Regions from separate parts of the Kitasatospora sp. NPDC092286 genome, predicted to be linked through region 3. Evidence: riboswitches for the same ligand, from Rfam matches in the RefSeq annotation. Region 3 holds a riboswitch; each other region holds the start of a gene.
The links. A riboswitch is a leader RNA that binds a small molecule or an ion and turns the genes downstream of it on or off. The one in region 3 is predicted to bind thiamine pyrophosphate.
Positions count from the first base shown of each region.

Region 1: another riboswitch for thiamine pyrophosphate. It lies ahead of ACIQIB_RS29175 (purine-cytosine permease family protein); the one in region 3 lies ahead of thiC (phosphomethylpyrimidine synthase ThiC).
Region 2: another riboswitch for thiamine pyrophosphate. It lies ahead of thiO (glycine oxidase ThiO); the one in region 3 lies ahead of thiC (phosphomethylpyrimidine synthase ThiC).

Region 1 covers NZ_JBIVRD010000035.1:5,347-11,149, forward strand. Annotated here, with positions in the region: gene ACIQIB_RS29160 (peptidoglycan-binding protein) at 1-167, opposite strand, end outside; tRNA gene ACIQIB_RS29165 (tRNA-Ser) at 395-482, opposite strand; gene ACIQIB_RS29170 (S1C family serine protease) at 543-2,366, opposite strand; TPP riboswitch at 2,622-2,771, shown strand; gene ACIQIB_RS29175 (purine-cytosine permease family protein) at 2,860-4,266, shown strand; gene ACIQIB_RS29180 (glycerophosphodiester phosphodiesterase family protein) at 4,349-5,173, shown strand; gene ACIQIB_RS29185 (ATP-binding protein) at 5,372-5,803, shown strand, end outside.
Region 2 covers NZ_JBIVRD010000034.1:52,110-57,912, forward strand. Annotated here, with positions in the region: gene metF (methylenetetrahydrofolate reductase [NAD(P)H]) at 1-277, opposite strand, end outside; gene ACIQIB_RS28940 (polyprenyl synthetase family protein) at 441-1,547, shown strand; gene thiE (thiamine phosphate synthase) at 1,605-2,252, opposite strand; gene ACIQIB_RS28950 (Rv2175c family DNA-binding protein) at 2,252-2,617, opposite strand; gene ACIQIB_RS28955 (FAD-dependent oxidoreductase) at 2,726-3,922, opposite strand; TPP riboswitch at 4,029-4,141, shown strand; gene thiO (glycine oxidase ThiO) at 4,136-5,320, shown strand; gene thiS (sulfur carrier protein ThiS) at 5,317-5,526, shown strand; gene ACIQIB_RS28970 (thiazole synthase) at 5,529-5,803, shown strand, end outside.
Region 3 covers NZ_JBIVRD010000011.1:191,979-197,781, forward strand. Annotated here, with positions in the region: gene ACIQIB_RS14205 (hypothetical protein) at 1-910, shown strand, start outside; gene ACIQIB_RS14210 (thiamine biosynthesis protein ThiC) at 1,234-1,386, opposite strand; gene ACIQIB_RS14215 (ferredoxin) at 1,432-1,950, opposite strand; gene thiC (phosphomethylpyrimidine synthase ThiC) at 2,047-3,858, opposite strand; TPP riboswitch at 3,854-3,988, opposite strand; gene ACIQIB_RS14225 (hypothetical protein) at 4,142-4,348, shown strand; gene ACIQIB_RS14230 (flotillin family protein) at 4,452-5,803, shown strand, end outside.

The DNA.
Region 1 (5,803 bases), on a different contig from region 3:
CCGAAGTGCGACTCCAGGTTGGTCGAGTCCCGCCAGTACTCGTAGATGCGGCGCGGCGTCCAGGGCGCCGCCATGCTGTGAAAGATCACCTGCGTCGGCACGATCGCCGGCTGCGCGTCCGACTCGGGCTGAAGCTCCATCTTCTCAGCGCCGGGGTACCAGGCCATCCGTGTCTCCTCGCCGGGCCCACTCCCAGGGCAGTCCGCCCCTTACCCCCGGCACACGCCCCCTCGCCGCACCCACAAGGACGCCCCCACCCCAAACCCCCCGTTCAGGTGAACCCGCCGCCCCCGGCCCACGGTCGGCCCACCGCCTCCACCCCGGTGGAAAACGCGAAGGGCGGGTGTCGGCCTGGGGCCAACACCCGCCCTGAGCAGGCGGTTTCTCCTACCAGCGGAGAGCGTGGGATTCGAACCCACGGTGACGGGTCACGCCACGACAGTTTTCAAGACTGTTCCCTTAGGCCGCTCGGGCAGCTCTCCAGGCGGAGGTCAGCCTAACGGGTCCGGCGGGGTTCGGTGCACAGGGTTTCGGGGACGGGGTCAGTCGCCGACGCGCTCGGTGAGGGTGACCTTGGTGTTGAAGGTCTGGCCGTTGCGGGTGTACTCGACGTCGACGGTCTCGCCGGGCTTGTGCGTCCAGATCTTGCTGACCAGGGCGGGGCCGTTCTCGATCGGGCTGCCGCCGAGCTTGGTGATGACGTCGCCGGGCTTGAGGCCCGCCTTGTCGGCCGCGCCGCCGGGGGTGACGGCCGGGGTGCCCTGGATGTCGCGGGTCTGGATCTGTGCGCCGTCGCCCTTGTAGTCGTCGTTGCGGAGGACGTCGAGCTTGGCGTAGACGGGCTTGCCGGTCTTGATCAGGGTCTCGGCGACCCACTTGGCCTGGTTGATCGGGATGGCGAAGCCGAGGCCGATGCTGCCGGCCCGGCCGGTGCTGGAGGCGTTGGACTGGATCGCCGAGTTGATGCCGACCACCGCGCCGCTGGAGTCGAGCAGCGGGCCGCCGGAGTTGCCGGGGTTGATCGAGGCGTCGGTCTGCAGGGCGTTCATGTACGAGGACTGGGCGCCGGTCTCGTCGCCGGAGGCGACCGGGCGGTCCTTCGCGCTGATGATGCCGGTGGTGACGGTGGACTCCAGGCCGTACGGGGCACCGATGGCGATGGTGGAGTCGCCGACGTTGACCTTGTCGGAGTCGGCCAGCGGAAGCGGGGTCAGCTTGTCCCCCTTCGGGGGGTTGTCCAGCTTGACCACGGCCACGTCGTAGCCCTCGGCGCGGCCGAGCACGGAGGCGTTGTAGGAGCTGCCGTCGGCGAACTTGACGGTCAGTTTGCCGCCGTTGGAGGCGGGCGCCACCACGTGGTTGTTGGTGAGGATGTGGCCCTCGGTGTCGAAGACGAAGCCGGTGCCGGTGCCGGACTCGCCGTTGCCCTGCGCCTTGATGGTGACGACGCTGGGCAGCGCCTTCTGCGCGATGCCGGCGACGGAGCCGGGGGCGGGCTCGTTCTTCTCCGGGCTGTTGGCCTGCACGGTGGTGCTGCGGCGGTCGTTCGCGGAGCTGGCGCTGTTGTCGTTGCGGTCGGCGATGGTCACGCCGAGCGCGCCGCCGGCCACACCGGCGACCAGGGCGACGGCGGCGATCAGGGCGACCAGGCCGCCGCGCTTCTTGCGCGGACCGCCGGGGCCGGACGTACCGGGGTACTCGGGCGGGTAGCCGAGCGGGCCGCCGGGGTGGCCGGGACCGCCGGCGCCGCCGGCCGAGGAGTCGTGCGGGCCCCAGCCGCCGAGCGGCTGGCCCGCGCCGAAGGGGTGCTGCTGCGCGGGCGGGCCCGCCGGGGCGCCGTACGGGTCATGGGCCGCGGCGGGCGGGGCACCGTACGGGTCGTGCGCCGCGGCGGCCGAGGCGCCCGTGGTGGCGTACGGGTTGACGACGGGCGCCGTCGGCAGGGCCAGGGCCTCGGCGAGCGCCGGGGCGGGCGCGGCCGGCGGCCCCGCCGGGGCGGGCGGCACGACCGGCGGCGGGGCGTCGATGTACCCCGGGCCGGGGTGGCCGGCCTCGACCGGGGCGGGCGCGGACACGGGAGCGTCGGCAGCCGCGGCCGCGGCGGGTGCCTCGGCCGGCGCCGGGGCGCTGATCTTGCTGAACGCCAGCGTCGGCGTGGATCCGCCGGCCGCCGGAGCGGCGGGCGCGGCGGGCACCGCCGGTGCCACGTCGGTGGTGGTCCGGTCGGCGGGCGCCTGTGCGGGGGTGGCAGCGGCGGACGCGGACTGCTGCGCCGGACCGTCATGAGCGGGACCCACCACCCCCTGGCCGCCGGAGGGCTGTTCCCCCTGCGGCCCGGTGGACCCAACCTCGCGCTCGGTGCTCACGGACGACCTCCATAGCTGACAGGACCAAGAAGCATAGTTTTTCGCACACTCGATTCGATTGCCGTAAGGACCCTTCTGAAGAAGTCATAAGAATCCTTAGCCAGGCCCGACGGCCCCGTCCGGAAACCCGGCCGAACGCCCCCGAACCACCACCCCCACCGGCCGCTCGCCCACCGCCGCCGGATGTCCCTCGCGGCCGGGGCGCCCAGCGCCTGGCCTTGGCGTTCACCCCCGTGCCGGTTAGCCTGTCGCTCACAACTGACACGCGGGAGCTTGGACCTTCCCAGGCTGAGAGTGCGCTGGTCGACCGTACGCCACGACGTCCGTGGGCGGACCGTCGAGGGGGCGCTGACCGCCGGAACCTGTCCGGGTAATGCCGGCGTAGGGAGTATCGGCCATGCCGCCTGCTTCGCCATCCTCTTCTTCGGGCGCGCCCGCGTCCAAGGGTTTCTCCGAACCGTCCACGACCGTTCACTCCGACGCCGGTCCCCCCGTGCCCGGTTCCGCCGCCGTGCCCGGCTCCCCCACCGCGACCGGCGCCGCCGCGGCCACCGCCGTCCTGGACCGGCCGGACCGGTCCGAGCGGGTCGAGGCGCCGCTCGTCCTGGACACCGAGCCGCCGCGCACGCTCCGCTTCCGCGACCACTTCGCGCTCTGGATGAACCTCGGCGTCAGCCTGATCGGCTTCACCACCGCCGCCACCGTGCTGGGCGCGCGGGGCAGCGAGCTCTCCCTGGCCGCCGCCGTGACCGCGATCGCGGCCGGGACCGTGGTCGGCACCGCGATGCTCGGTGTGGCCGCCCTGATCGGGGCCCGTACCGGCGCACCGGCGATGGCGAACCTGCGCGGGCTGTTCGGGACGAAGCTCTCGTACGTGCCGACGGTGCTGAACATCGTCCAGTGCATCGGCTGGGGCGTGTACGAGCTGCTGGTGATCGCGATGGGCGCGCAGACCGTCGTCCACACCGAGGGCTACCGCTGGGCCTTCGTCCTGCTGGCGGGCGCGCTGACCACCGCGCTGACCATCTGGCCGCTGGGCTCGATCGCGGTGCTGCGGCGGTTCGTCGCCGGGGCGGTCGCGGTCGCGATGGTGTACTTCACCGTCCAGCTGGGCCGGCACGGCGTGCCGGACCCGGGCGCGGGCAACTGGCACGGCTTCCTGAAGGCCACCGACGCGATGATCGCGGTGTCGATCTCCTTCGTGCCGCTGGCCGCCGACTACACCCGGCACTCGCGCACCCCGCGCGCCGCGTTCTGGGGCAGCTTCTCCGGCTACACCGTCGCCCAGGTCTGGTGCTACGTGCTGGGCCTGATCGCGCTGCTGCAGTCCGGCGGCGACCCGGACCGGATCTTCGACTCCTTCCTGGGCGTCTGGGCCGGCTGGGCGTTCCTGCTGGTGCTGGTCCTGCGCGAGACGGACCAGTCCTTCGCCAACGTGTACTCGACCGCGATGTCCGTCCACAACCTGCTGCCCAGGGTGGACCGCCGGGTGCTGACCGGCGGGACCGGGCTGCTGATCACGGTGCTGGCTCTGCAGATCACCGAGTTCACCGACTCCTACTACGCCTTCCTGGGCCTGATCGGCTCGGTGTTCGTGCCGATGTTCGCGGTGCTGGCGGTCGACTACTTCCTCGGCGCCGGCCGGCGCGGCTGGAACCTCTCCGCCGACGCGCCGTCCCGCCGGCTGATGCTGCTGCCGTGGGCGCTGGGCTTCGTCGTCTACCAGCTGATCGCGCCGACCGCGATCGCCGGCTGGTGGACGGACTTCTGGACCTCCGTCCAGGAGGCGCTGCACTTCACCCCGCAGGAGTGGACCTCGGCCTCGCTGTTCGGCTTCCTGGTGCCGGCCCTGGCCACCTGGGCGCTCACCCCGCTGACCCGCCGGGACGCGCGGGACTGATCCGCCCCCCCACGCGAAGACGGCCCCTCAGGTTGGGGCCGTCTTCGTTTTCGCGTCACTTCCGCCGCCTATCGTGGGACGTGTGACCAGCCCCGACCTCCCCCCGGCGGCGGCGCGCACCGCGCCGTCCGTCCAGGTGATCGCCCACCGCGGATCCTCGTACGCACTGCCCGAGCACACGCTCGCCGCCTACCGGCGGGCGCTCACCGAGGGCGCCGACGCGGTCGAGTGCGATGTCCGGGTCACGGCCGACGGGCATCTGGTCTGTGTGCACGACCGCAGGATCGGCCGGGTCTCGGACGGCCGCGGCACGGTGTCCGCGATGACGCTGGCCGAGCTGGAGGCGCACGACTTCGGCGCCTGGAAGACGGGCGCACCGAGCGCGGACCCGGAGCTGCGGGGCGTTCTGCGGCTGGAGAGCCTGCTGGAGCTGGTCGCGGACTGCGGACGCCCGGTGGACCTGGCGATCGAGACCAAGCACCCGGTCCGTTTCCGGGGCCGGGTGGAGGCCGAGCTCCTGCGGATGCTGGACCGGTTCAAGATCACCGGAGACCCCGCGGACGGCCGCCCGCAGGCCCGGATCATGAGCTTCTCCGCGCTGGCGCTCGCCCGGGTGGCCGCCACCGCGCCGCAGTACCCGAGGGTGTTCCTGTTCGAGCGCGGCCTGCCGCTGCGGGGCCGGCTGCGCCCGGGCGCGACGCTGCCGGGCGGGGCCGGGATCGCCGGGCCCGGCATCGAGCTGGTGCGGGCCAGGCCGCGGCTGGTGACGCGACTGCGCGAGCTGGGCCACCAGGTGCACGTCTGGACCGTGGACGAGCCGGCCGACGTGGAGCTGTGCCTGGAGCTCGGGGTGTCGGCGATCATCACCAACCGCCCGGCCGAGGTCCTCGCCCAGCTCGGCCGGTGAACCAAACCTGCTGCCGACAATTTTTGCCGGAAATTATGCGTTTTCACGACGGAGGGTGAGCACGGAATCACCTGCCGCCCACCCTGGGTCGCGCGGTTTGAAATGTCCGCGCGGGATCGCCCTGCAGTCGTTTCCGACGCATTACCAAGGGGCATCCATCCCTCGGCATACGCTGAAGGAGGTCCGGGGGTGGCGTTGATGGTGGCGCGTGAAGTGCCGACTTCATCGACCATGGCAGTGCCGCACGGCCCAGCGAGTGTCGGGGTCGCACGGCGCCGACTGCGTCGAGATCTGGGCGACCGGGAGATACCCGAACCGGTCATTGATGATGCTGTTCTGATCCTTTCCGAACTGCTGAGTAATGCCTGTCGCTATGCGCGGCCGCTCGGGCCATTGCCCGCGCTCGGCCGCAGCGCCCGGGCGGAGGTCGTGGACCAGGTGCTCGTCGGGGTCCCCACCGCGGGCCAGGGCGCCAGGACGGCCGCGCACCCACAGCCGGACGGCGGCGACGGCGGGGTCCTGGTGCGCTGGCAGATGCACGCGGACGGGATCCTCACGCTGGAGGTCACCGACGGCGGGGCGCAGACCCGCCCGACGCCCGCCGGCCCGTCCCTGACCTCGCGCGGCGGC
Region 2 (5,803 bases), on a different contig from region 3:
CGGTCAGGTGGGCGACCGGCGTCAGCGTGGTCTCGGTGGCGATCCGGCCGACCATGTTGACCGTGCGCTCGCGCGAGGAGCCGCCGGCCCCGTAGGTCATGCAGACGAAGTTCGGGTCGAGCGGTTCGAGCCGCCGGATGGCGTCCCAGAGCCGCTGTTCACCGACCTCGGTGCGCGGCGGCATGAACTCGAAGGAGAAGGACCGCTTGCCAGCCGCCAGGAGCTCGCGAACCGTCTGCGCGCGGTCTGTTCTGGTGGAAGCGACGCCGAGTGCCATGCTGGCAGGTTAACCGTCGGGCAAAGGACCCGGACAACCGAGGTCCACGGATTGAGACAATCGGTGGACGGCGTTCCGGATCCCGGCCGGCCGTCGTCCGTACAGGCGTTCCCAGCCGCCCGGCTAGGCTTGCCGCACCCCAGCGAACCTCCGGAGCCTCATCGTGACCTCGCCCACCAGCCGCCCGGCCAGCCCCATTGACGTGGAGGACGTGCGCGAGCGGGTGAACGCCGCGCTCGCCGGGTTCATGGACGGCCAGTCGGCGCTGCTGGGGAAGATCTCCCCGCGGCTGGCACCCGCCGCCGACGCCCTGCGCGACTTCCTGCTCGACGGCGGCAAGCGGCTGCGCCCGGCGTTCTGCTACTGGGGCTGGCGCGGCGCCGGCGGCCCGGCCGGGGGCGACGGCATCGCGCACGCGGCGGCCGCCCTGGAGCTGCTCCAGGCCAGCGCGCTGGTCCACGACGACCTGATGGACCGCAGCGACACCCGGCGCGGCCTGCCCTCCGTCCACCGCCGCTTCGAGGCCCTGCACCGCGAGAGCGGCTGGCGCGGCGACCGCGAGCAGTACGGCGCCTCCGCGGCGGTGCTGCTCGGCGACCTGCTGCTGATCTGGTGCGACGAGCTGTTCCTGCGCTCGGGCCTGGAGCCGGCCGCGGTGCTGTCCGCCAAGCCGGTGTTCGACCTGATGCGGACCGAGGTCATGGTCGGCCAGTACCTGGACGTCCTGGAGCCGGTCGCCGGCGACTCCGCCGACGCGGGCGCGCTGGAGCGGGCCCAGACCGTCCTGCACTACAAGTCGGCCAAATACACCATCGAGCGGCCGCTCCAGATCGGCGCGCTGCTCGCCGGCGCCGGGCCCGGGCTGGTCGAGGCGTACGGGGCGTTCGGCCTGCCGCTGGGCGAGGCGTTCCAGCTCCGGGACGACCTGCTGGGCGTCTTCGGCGACCCGGCCGTCACCGGCAAGCCGGCCGGGGACGACCTGCGCGAGGGCAAGCGCACCCTGCTGGTGGCGCACGCCATGCGCGGGCTGTCCGCGGCCGACGCCCGCCACCTGGACGAGCGGCTCGGGGCACCGGACCTGGCGACCGAGGAGGTCACCCGGCTGCGCGCGCTGGTGGAGCGCAGCGGCGCGCCCGGGCTGGTGGAGCGGCGGATCGAGGAGCTGATGCGCCAGGCGCTCGGCGCGCTGGAGGCGGCGCCGCTGGCGGACGAGCGGGCCCGCGAGGTGCTGCTGGCGCTGGCCGAGGCCGCCACCGTCCGCAAGTACTGACCGGTACCGGGGGGTACGGCGGGCGGGTACGGGCGGACGGCGGCGGGCCCGGCGGGGTCAGGCCCGCAGCCGCCGGGACAGCTCGGCGGCGGCCGCCCGCGGGTCGTCCGCGCCGGTGATGGCGCGCACCACCACGATCCGGCGGGCGCCGGCCGCCAGCACCTGGTCCAGGTTGCCGAGGTCGATGCCGCCGATGGCGAACCACGGCCGGTCGGTGTCCCGCGCGGCCGCGTACGAGACCAGGCCGAGGCCCGGCGCGTGGCGGCCGGGCTTGGTCGGGGTCGGCCAGACCGGCCCGGTACAGAAGTAGTCCACGCCGGGCTCGGCGATCGCCGCGTCCACCTCGGACTCGGCGTGGCAGGACCGTCCGATGATCACGTCCTCGCCGAGGATCGCCCGGGCGGCCGGCACCGGCAGGTCGTCCTGCCCGAGGTGCAGCACGTCGGGGCGGGCGGCGTGCGCGACGTCGGCGCGGTCGTTGACGGCCAGCAGCCTGCCGTGGCGGCGGCAGGCGTCGGCGAAGACCTCCAGGGCCGCCAGCTCCTGCCTGGCCTCCAGGCCCTTGTCCCGCAGCTGGACGATGTCCACCCCGCCGGCCAGCGCCTCGTCCAGGAACTCGGCGAGGTCGCCCTGCTCGCGGCGGGCGTCGGTGCACAGGTAGAGCCGGGCGTCGGCGAGCCGCCGGCGCGGGGTGTCCGCCGCCATCAGATCAGCATCGCCTGGGCGCGGCGCTTCACCTCGGTGCCGCGGTTCTCACACAGCGCCTGGATGGGGCTGCCGGGCAGCGACGGGTCCTCGGTGAAGAGCCACTCCAGGATCTCCATGTCGTTGTACCCGCAGTCGCGCAGGACGGTCAGGGTGCCCGACAGGTGCTTGACCAGGCCCTGGCCGTCGATGAACGCGGCAGGCACCTGCAGCGACTTGTTCGGGCCGCGCCGGACCGCGATCAGCCCGCCGCTGCGGACCAGGTCGCGGACCTCGGTGACCCGCACGCCCCACTGCTCCGAGATGTCGGGCAGGTACATCCACTCGGAAACGAGGGTTTCAATCTTGCTTTCGATCTCACTCACGCCACCAGACTGCCACCTCCACGGCCCGCCGCGCACCACTCACCACCCGCCGCACACCCGTCACAGGTCCGTCGAGCACCGGGGCGGCCGCCCGCGGGCCCCGCCGCGCTACCCGGCAAGCGCCGACTTCAGCGGCACCGCGGGGTCCGCCGCCAGGGCCGGGTCCAGCGCCGTACCGCGCTCGATCAGCCGGCGGCCCTGGGCGAGGTCGCGCGGACGGTCCACCGCGAGCAGGGCGCGCGGCACACCATCGCGCAGCCAGAGCACCGACCAGGACGGCTCCCCGGGTGAACCGCGCCACAGCGGCTCGTCACCGGCCCCGTGCCGCCCGGCGTACTGGACCATGCGGCCGAACTGCTCCGACCAGAAGTACGGCACCGGATCGTAGGGCGCCTGCGCGCCGAGGACGGCGGCGGCCGCCGCCGCGCCGGACTGCAGCGCGTGGTCCCAGTGCTGGACGGCCAGCCGGACGCCGGAGCGCGCCGACGGATAGCTGACGCAGTCCCCCGCGGCGAAGACGCCGGGCAGGCTGGTGCGCAGCCGCTCGTCCACCAGGACGGCACCGGCCGCGTCCAGTTCGACGCCGGAGCCGGCCAGCCAGCCGGTGGCCGGCCGGGCGCCGATCCCGACCAGCACCTCGTCGGCCGGCAGGTGCGAGCCGTCCGCCAGCAGCACCGCGCCGGGCTCCACCGCCGCGACCCCGACGCCGCAGCGCAGGTCCACCCCGGCCTCGGCGTACCAGGCGGCCATCGCCCGGCCGATCCCGGCGGGCAGCGCGCCGGGGACGGGCGCCGGGCCCATCTCGACGACCGTGACCTCGCACCCCGCCGCCCGGGCGGCGGTGGACACCTCGGCGCCGATCCAGCCCGCGCCGACCAGCACCAGGCGCAGGCCCGGCCGGAGCAGGGCACGCAGCGCCAGCGCGTCGTCCAGGGTGTGCAGCAGGTGCGCGCGCTCGGCGCCGGGCAGGGCCCGCGGGGCGGCACCGGTGGCGATCACCAGCGTGCCGTACGGCAGATCGCCGGCGTCGGTGTGCAGCACCCCGGGGGTGAGGCCGGTGGCGCGGCGGCCGGTGAGCAGTTCGACGCCCAGGTCCGCGAAGTCGAGGTCGAGGGTGGTGGCATCGGCCTTGCCGAGCAGCACCTCCTTGGAGAGCGGCGGCCGGTCGTACGGCGCGTGGGGCTCCTCGCCGACCAGCACGATCCGCCCCCGCCAGCCGCCCTGCCGCAGCCCCGCGGCGCACTGCGCCCCGGCCAGCCCGGCCCCGACCACGACCACCTGATCCGTCCCGCTCAGCTCTGCCACGCCGTCACTGTACTCAGCGGCGGCCGTCCGTCCGGGCCCCACCCGGGCTCGGGTCCACCCCTCGTACGCGCCTTCGGCCGGGGCGGGACGCGGAGTTAAGGTGGTGGCACCAATTCACGGGAGCCCGGCGGACCGGGCTGAGAGGCGGGCTGACACGGCCTGCGACCGTCCGAACCTGATCCGGGTCATACCGGCGAAGGGAGAGCAGCGACTTTGACACGCTTGGCCAAGGGCGCGCATGCCGACGTCCTGGTGATCGGCGGGGGCATCATCGGCCTCGCCGTCGCCTGGCGCGCGGCCCGGCGCGGGCTGGGGAACATCGTGGTGATCGACCCGGCGCACGGCGGCGGCGCCGCCCGGGTCGCGGCCGGCATGCTCGCCCCCGTCACCGAACTCCAGTACGGCGAGGAGCCGTTGCTCCGCCTCGGGATGGCATCCAACGAGCGCTATGCCGCCTTCGCCGCCGAACTCACCGAGGCGAGCGGCGGCCAGGACACCGGCTACCGCCAGTGCGGCACCGTCGCCGTCGCCCTGGACTCCGACGACCGCGCGGAACTGCGTGAACTGCACGCCTTCCACCAGCGGCTCGGCCTGGACTCGCACTGGCTCACCGGCCGCGAGGCCCGCAGGCTCGAACCCATGCTCGCCCCCGGCGTCCGGGGCGGTCTGCACGTCACCGACGACCACCAGGTGGACGGCCGCCGGCTGGTCAGGGCGCTGGTCCTCGCCTGCGAGCGGGCCGGCGTCCTGCTGCACCGCGCCGAGGCCACCGAACTGCTGGTCGAGAACGACCGCGCGGTCGGCGCCCGGCTGGACACACTGGAGACCGTCACCGCCGACCGGATCGTGCTCGCCGCCGGTCCGCACAGCCACCGGCTGCCCGGCCTGCCCGAGGGCGTGCTCCCCGCGATCCGCCCGGTGAAGGGGCAGATCCTGCGGCTGCGGGTGCCCGAGCCGTACCGGCCGTTCCTCTCCCGCAACGTGCGCGCGGTGGTGCGCGGCCGGCACCTCTATCTGGTGCCCCGGGAGAACGGCGAGCTGGTGATCGGTGCCACCAGCGAGGAGCAGGGGTACGACACCACCGTCACCGCCGGCGGGGTGTACGAGCTGCTGCGCGACGCGCACGAGCTCGTCCCCGGCATCACCGAGCTGCCCCTGGTGGAGACCTCCGCCGGACTGCGCCCCGGCTCCCCGGACAACGCCCCGCTGATCGGTCCGACCGCCCTGCCCGGCCTCGTCGCCGCCACCGGCCACTACCGCAACGGCGTGCTGCTCACCCCGGTGACGGCCGATCTGGTCGCCGAGTACCTGACCACCGGCGAGACGCCCGCCCTGGCGGCGCCGTTCACCCCCACCCGCTTCTCCCCCGCCCGCTCCACCACGAAGGCCCCCGCATGAGCGAGATCGCACTGACCGTCAACGGCGAGCCCCGGCAGGTGCCCGCCACCACCACCCTCGCCGAGGTGGTGGCCGCGCTGAGCGCCGCCAACTCCGGCGTCGCCGCCGCGCTCAACGAGACCGTGGTGCCGCGTGGTTCGTGGCCGCGGACCCGGCTCGCCGCGGGTGACCGGATCGAGATCCTCACCGCCGTCCAGGGAGGCTGACCATGGCGGACGACCTGCTGGACATCGCCGGGACCACGTTCGGCTCCCGGCTGATCATGGGCACCGGTGGCGCGCCCAGCCTGGAGATCCTGGAGCAGGCGCTGCGGGTCTCCGGCACCGAGCTCACCACGGTGGCGATGCGCCGGGTCGACGCCACCACCCAGGGCTCCGTCCTGGACGTGCTGGTCCGCAACGGCATCCGGGTGCTGCCCAACACGGCCGGCTGCTTCACGGCCGGAGAGGCGGTGCTGACCGCCCGGCTGGCCCGCGAGGCGCT
Region 3 (5,803 bases):
CGACATCCCCGCACCGAGCGACGCCAAGCCCCTGGTAGCCACCCTGGAGCCGGTTGCGGGGCAGGCCCCGCTGACCCGCGGTGGCAACGGCGCGGCCCTGACGATGACCGTCACCAACACCTCCGACCAGGAGCAGCCGTTCCACCCGGCGGTGACCGTCACGCCGGTGGGCTCCGCCCCGAGGGGATGGACCTGGATCGACTTCAGCGCCAAGGCGATCTCCGCACCGGCCACCTACAGCCTGATGAGTTGGGGCGACAACAGCGATTTCTCCGGCTACGTCGTGCCCGAGAACTCCATGTACTTCGTGCCTTTCAAGGTGCCGGCCCACACGACCTACAGCTGGGCGGTCTCCTTCAAGCTGAAGGCCGCCCTCCCGGCGGACGACACCGCCGTGCAGGTCGGGCTGGTGAACGACCTGAACGACAGCACCGACAGCGACCCGGTGACCCTGCCGGTCGCCTCCCCCACCGGCGCCCTCGTCCAGACCTTCACGAAGAACATGGGCACCGTCTCGTACAAGGAGCCGTTCGAGACCGATCTCGGCCTGACCAACAACGGCGCGGGCATCGACTCGACGATCAACCCGACGCTCCGCTTCAGCGACGGTTCCCGCCCGATCCCGGCCACCCTCAAGCTGGACGTGCTGCAGGACGACCAGTGGATCACGGTCCCCGGCTCGGACAACGTCTGGAAGCTGCCGCCGGTGGCCGGCGGTCTCGGCAAGGGTGCGAGCCACCACTACAACGTGCGGCTGTCGCTCACCGAATACACCGGGCAGTGGTCCTACCTCTCCGGCTCGCTCAGCCTCGCTCCGGACACCGACCAGGGCCCGGTCGACATCGGCGTGAAGGCGTCGTTGACCGTGATCGGCACCCCCGTCCCGTCCACCTTCACCGCCCAGAACTGACCGACACCGGTGCCCCGGGCAACCTTCGCGGCCCGGGGCACCGGCCGTTCCCGGAACGTTCGGCAGAGGGCGGGCTCGACACCGTCGTGGCTGCGAGCGAAGCCGGGGATGCGAACCGCCTCAACGTGCGGCACCTGCCCATAACGATCATTTACAGCGCCGGGCGGGCAGCCTGAGCGCAGTGCCGGGAAGCCCCTCCGCTTCCCGGCACTGCTGTCGGTCGGCATGGGCCGCGAGCCCGGCTTCGCTCCCGGCACTGCTGTCGGTCGGCATGGGCCGCGAGCCCGGCTTCGCTCCCGGCCCATGCCGACGGTGGAGCCCGATCAGTCCGCGAGCGGGAGGTAGACCCGGTTGCCCTGGGCGGCGAACTCCTCGGACTTGGCCTTCATGCCCGCCAGGGCCTCGGCGTCGAACTCGGTCTCCACGGCACTGGAGCCCTCGCCGTGCTCGGCCCGGATCTTTTGACTGATCTTCATCGAGGACAACTTCAGCCCGAAGCCAGCACATTGGAGTGCTGTCAACTACAGCAGGGGCAGCGGATCTTCGAGAGCGGGAGATCTGCCCTCCTCCAGCCGGTAGAGGTAGATTCGCAGGTCCGTCGCAAGGCCGCCGGCCATGTAGGTCTCGTAGTCCCGGACAGCAGCCTCCACTCCCTGCTCGGCCCAGTCGATGCTGGCCCAGTCGTGGCCGGAGAGGTACTGCGTGATCCGACCGCGGTCACGCCACCACTCACGGACCGCCTCCGGCGTCCAGTGCGCGTCACCGTCGCAGCCGTAGCCGAGGAACGGGTCACAGTCGGCCGCCTCGACCAGCCGGGCGACCTCCGCCGGAGTCCGAGGCTGGCGGTAGACGTACTCGGTCAGGTACTCACCGCCGTAGAGGACGTGTTGGGGCGCGGAGATCCGGCCCGTCCGGCAGGTGTCGGTCTCGCCTCCGTAGAAGGGCCCGGGGACGTTGAGCCAGAGACAGTCCTCCCACTTGCCCCGGAACGCCTCTCGGTCCTCGCCAAGTGCTGCCTCAGGATCGAAGTAGAGCGTCATGGGCCGAGCATAGGTCGACGTGTTCCGCCGGCTACCAGGTCCTCCCGAGCCGAGCGCCGTCCCGCGTCGATCGGGACGGCGCTCGTGCGTGGTGTGTCAGTCCGCCAGGGGCAGGTAGACCTTGTTGCCCTGGGCCTTGAACTCCTCGGACATGGCCTTCATGCCCTCGACGGCCTCCTCGTCGTACTCCGGGGAGGGAGCGCCGTTGCCGAACTTCTCATTGATGGATTTGCTGATCTTCATCGAGCAGAACTTCGGGCCGCACATGGAACAGAAGTGGGCCGTCTTGGCGGGCTCCGCGGGGAGGGTCTCGTCGTGGAAGGCGCGGGCCGTCTCCGGGTCGAGGGCCAGGTTGAACTGGTCCTCCCAGCGGAACTCGAAGCGGGCGTCGGAGAGGGCGTCGTCCCAGGCCTGGGCGCCGGGGTGGCCCTTGGCGAGGTCGGCGGCGTGGGCGGCGATCTTGTAGGTGATGACGCCGGTCTTCACGTCGTCCCGGTTGGGCAGGCCCAGGTGCTCCTTGGGGGTGACGTAGCAGAGCATCGCGGTGCCCCACCAGGCGATCATCGCGGCGCCGATGCCCGAGGTGATGTGGTCGTAGCCGGGGGCGACATCGGTGGTCAGCGGGCCGAGGGTGTAGAACGGCGCCTCGTCGCAGATCTCCCGCTGGAGATCCATGTTCTCCTTGATCTTGTTCATCGGGACGTGGCCCGGGCCCTCGATCATCACCTGGACGTCCTTGGCCCGGGCGATCCGGCCGAGTTCGCCCAGCGTCCGGAGTTCGGCGAACTGCGCCTCGTCGTTGGCGTCGGCGATCGAACCGGGCCGCAGGCCGTCACCGAGCGAGAAGGTGACGTCGTAGCGGGCGAGGATGTCGCAGAGCTCCTCGAAGTTGGTGTGGAGGAAGTTCTCCCGGTGGTGCGCCAGACACCAGGCGGCCATGATCGAGCCGCCGCGCGAGACGATGCCGGTCTTGCGGCGGGCCGTCAGCGGGACGTACCGCAGCAGCACTCCGGCGTGGACGGTCATGTAGTCCACGCCCTGCTCGCACTGCTCGACGACGGTGTCGCGGTAGACGTCCCAGCTGAGGTCCTCGGCCTTGCCGTCGACCTTCTCCAGCGCCTGGTAGAGCGGCACGGTGCCGATCGGCACGGGGGAGTTTCGCAGGATCCACTCGCGGGTGGTGTGGATGTTGCGGCCGGTGGAGAGGTCCATCACGGTGTCCGCGCCCCAGCGGGTGGCCCAGGTCATCTTCTCCACCTCCTCCTCGATCGAGGAGGTGACGGCGGAGTTGCCGATATTGGCGTTGATCTTCACCAGGAAGTTGGTGCCGATGGCGGCCGGCTCGACCTCGGGGTGGTTCACGTTGACCGGGATGACGGCCCGGCCGCGCGCCACCTCGGAGCGGACGAACTCCGGCGCCAGGCCCTCGCGCAGGGCGACGAACTCCATCTCCGGGGTCACGATTCCGCGCTTGGCGTAGCCGAGCTGGGTGACTGCGACGTCGCCGCGGCCGCGCAGGGGGCGGCGCGGGCGGCCGGGGAAGACGGCGTCCAGGTTCTTCAGGTTTCCGCCGCGCGGCGAGGTGTGCTTGATCCCGTCGTCCTCGGGGCGGGCCTCGCGGCCGTCGTACTCCTCGACGTCGCCGCGCTGGCGGATCCACGCGTCGCGCAGCGCGGGCAGGCCGCGCCGTACGTCGGGCTCGTACGCCGGGTCGGTGTACGGCCCGGAGGTGTCGTAGAGCGGGACGCTCTTCTCGTTGGTGAGCACGACCTCGCGGTACGGAACGCGCAGGTCGGGGCGGGACCCGTCGCGGTAGGCCTTGCGCCAGGCCGGGGTCGGATAGCCGGTGCCCGCGCTGCTGACGGCGGCGTTCTGGGCAGACTGCGGCTGTGCATCAAAAGTGGTCATCAGACCTTCAACTCCCTACGCCGGCATTACCCGGTCAGGTTCCTGCGGTCGGCGCAGCGTTCGGCACGTCCAGCGACGTCCCGGTCAGCGCCCTCTCAGCCCGGTGCTCCGAGCTCCCGTGTCCGCAGGCGGTATTGCCCGCGCATGACGTCCAACACCGTAGCGAGCCGATCGCGGCTGGTCCAGAGGGGGTCGGTGCCCGGCGATTCGGCCGGCGGGCCCACCGGGGGAGCCCGGCCCGGCAGACTGGCAGTCACACGGGCAGGCGACGAGGGAGGCCGTAGTGGTCGGAAGCACAGGGCGGGTCACCGGTCCGGTCGGAGCCGGTCTGGTCGGCGAGGTGATGGTGCACGTCAGGGAGCGCCAGGGGACGGAGGCCTTCCTGGCCTACCTCGCCGTACCGGGCGACCGGCTGTCGGTCGGCACACCGGTGGTGGTGGTCGAGTACCACCCGCCCCGGACCGTCTATGTGGCACCGGTCTTCCCGTGACACGCTTGTGACAGCCCGTCACGTCACTTCCCTTTCCTTCGAGTTGCCCTGAGCGGACAATCCGAACCGGCGCATCTCATGCGCCGGAAGGGGGAGTTGAACCATGGTGCTCATCATCGCGGGGGCCGTCGTCGCCGCGCTGGTCTTCGGGATCACGCTCTTCAAACTCATGTGGCGGGTGGCGGAGCCCAACGAGGCTCTGATCATCTCCGGCTCCCGGCACCGGACCGAGGGGGTCGGCGACGGTCTGGGCTTCCGGATCGTCACCGGCCGCGGGACCTTCGTCACGCCGGGCCTCCAGGGTGTCCGCCGGCTCTCACTGGACCTCAACGAGGCCGAGCTGAACGTCGAATGCGTCACCTCACAGGGCATCCCGGTCCACGTCAAAGGCGTGGTGATCTTCAAGGTCGGCGACGACGAGGTCTCCATCGCCAATGCCGCCCGGCGCTTTCTCGACCAGCAGAAGCTGATCAGCCAGCGCGTCCACAACGTCTTCGCCGGCCACCTGCGCTCGATCGTCGGCGGGCTCACCGTCGAGGACATGATCAGGGACCGCGAGCGGCTCACCGGGGAGACCAGGGCCGCCTCCGGGCTGGAGATGGAGAAGCTCGGGCTGATCATCGACACCCTGCAGATCCAGGAGATCATCGACCCCACCGGCTACATCAAGAACCTCGCCATCCCGCACGCCGCCGCCGTCCAGCGGGACGCCCGGATCGCCCAGGCCGAGGCCGACCGGATGGCCACCGAGGCGGAGCAGGAGGCCGCCGCGCGCAAGGCCGAGGCCACCCGCAACAGCCAGATCCAGCAGTCCGCCTACCAGGCCGAACGGGACACCGCCAACGCCCGCGCCGAGCAGGCCGGACCGCTCGCCCAGGCCGCCGCCCGGCAGGAGGTGGTCGTCCAGGAGACCAAGGTCGCCGAGCTGGAGGCCCGCCGCAAGGAGCAGCAGCTGCAGATCGACGTCCGCAAGCCGGCCGACGCCAAGGCGTACGAGACCCGCACCAGGGCCGAGGCCGACCGCGACGCCCGGATCTCCGCCGCCCAGGCGCAGGCCCAGGAGACCGAGCTGAAGGCGGCGGCCGAGGCCGGCCAGGTCAAGATCGCCGCCGCGGCCGCCGCGGAGGCCACCAAGCTGCGCGGGCTCGCCGCCGCCGAGGCGACCAGGGCCACCGGGGAGGCGGAGGCCGCCTCCGCCGAGGCCCGCGGTCTGGCGGACGCGGAGGCGACCCGGGCGATCGGGCTCGCCAAGGCCGAGGGCATCCGGGCCCGGGCCGCCGCCCTCTCGGAGAACCAGGAGGCCGTGGTGGCACAGGAGTTGGCGGAGAAGTGGCCGGACATCGTGCTGGCCGCCGCCGAGTCCTTCGGCAATGTCGAGCACATGATCCTGCTGAACGGCGCCGACGGGGTGGGCGAGCTGTTCGCCAAGGCCCTCACCATGGGCGGCACCGGCCT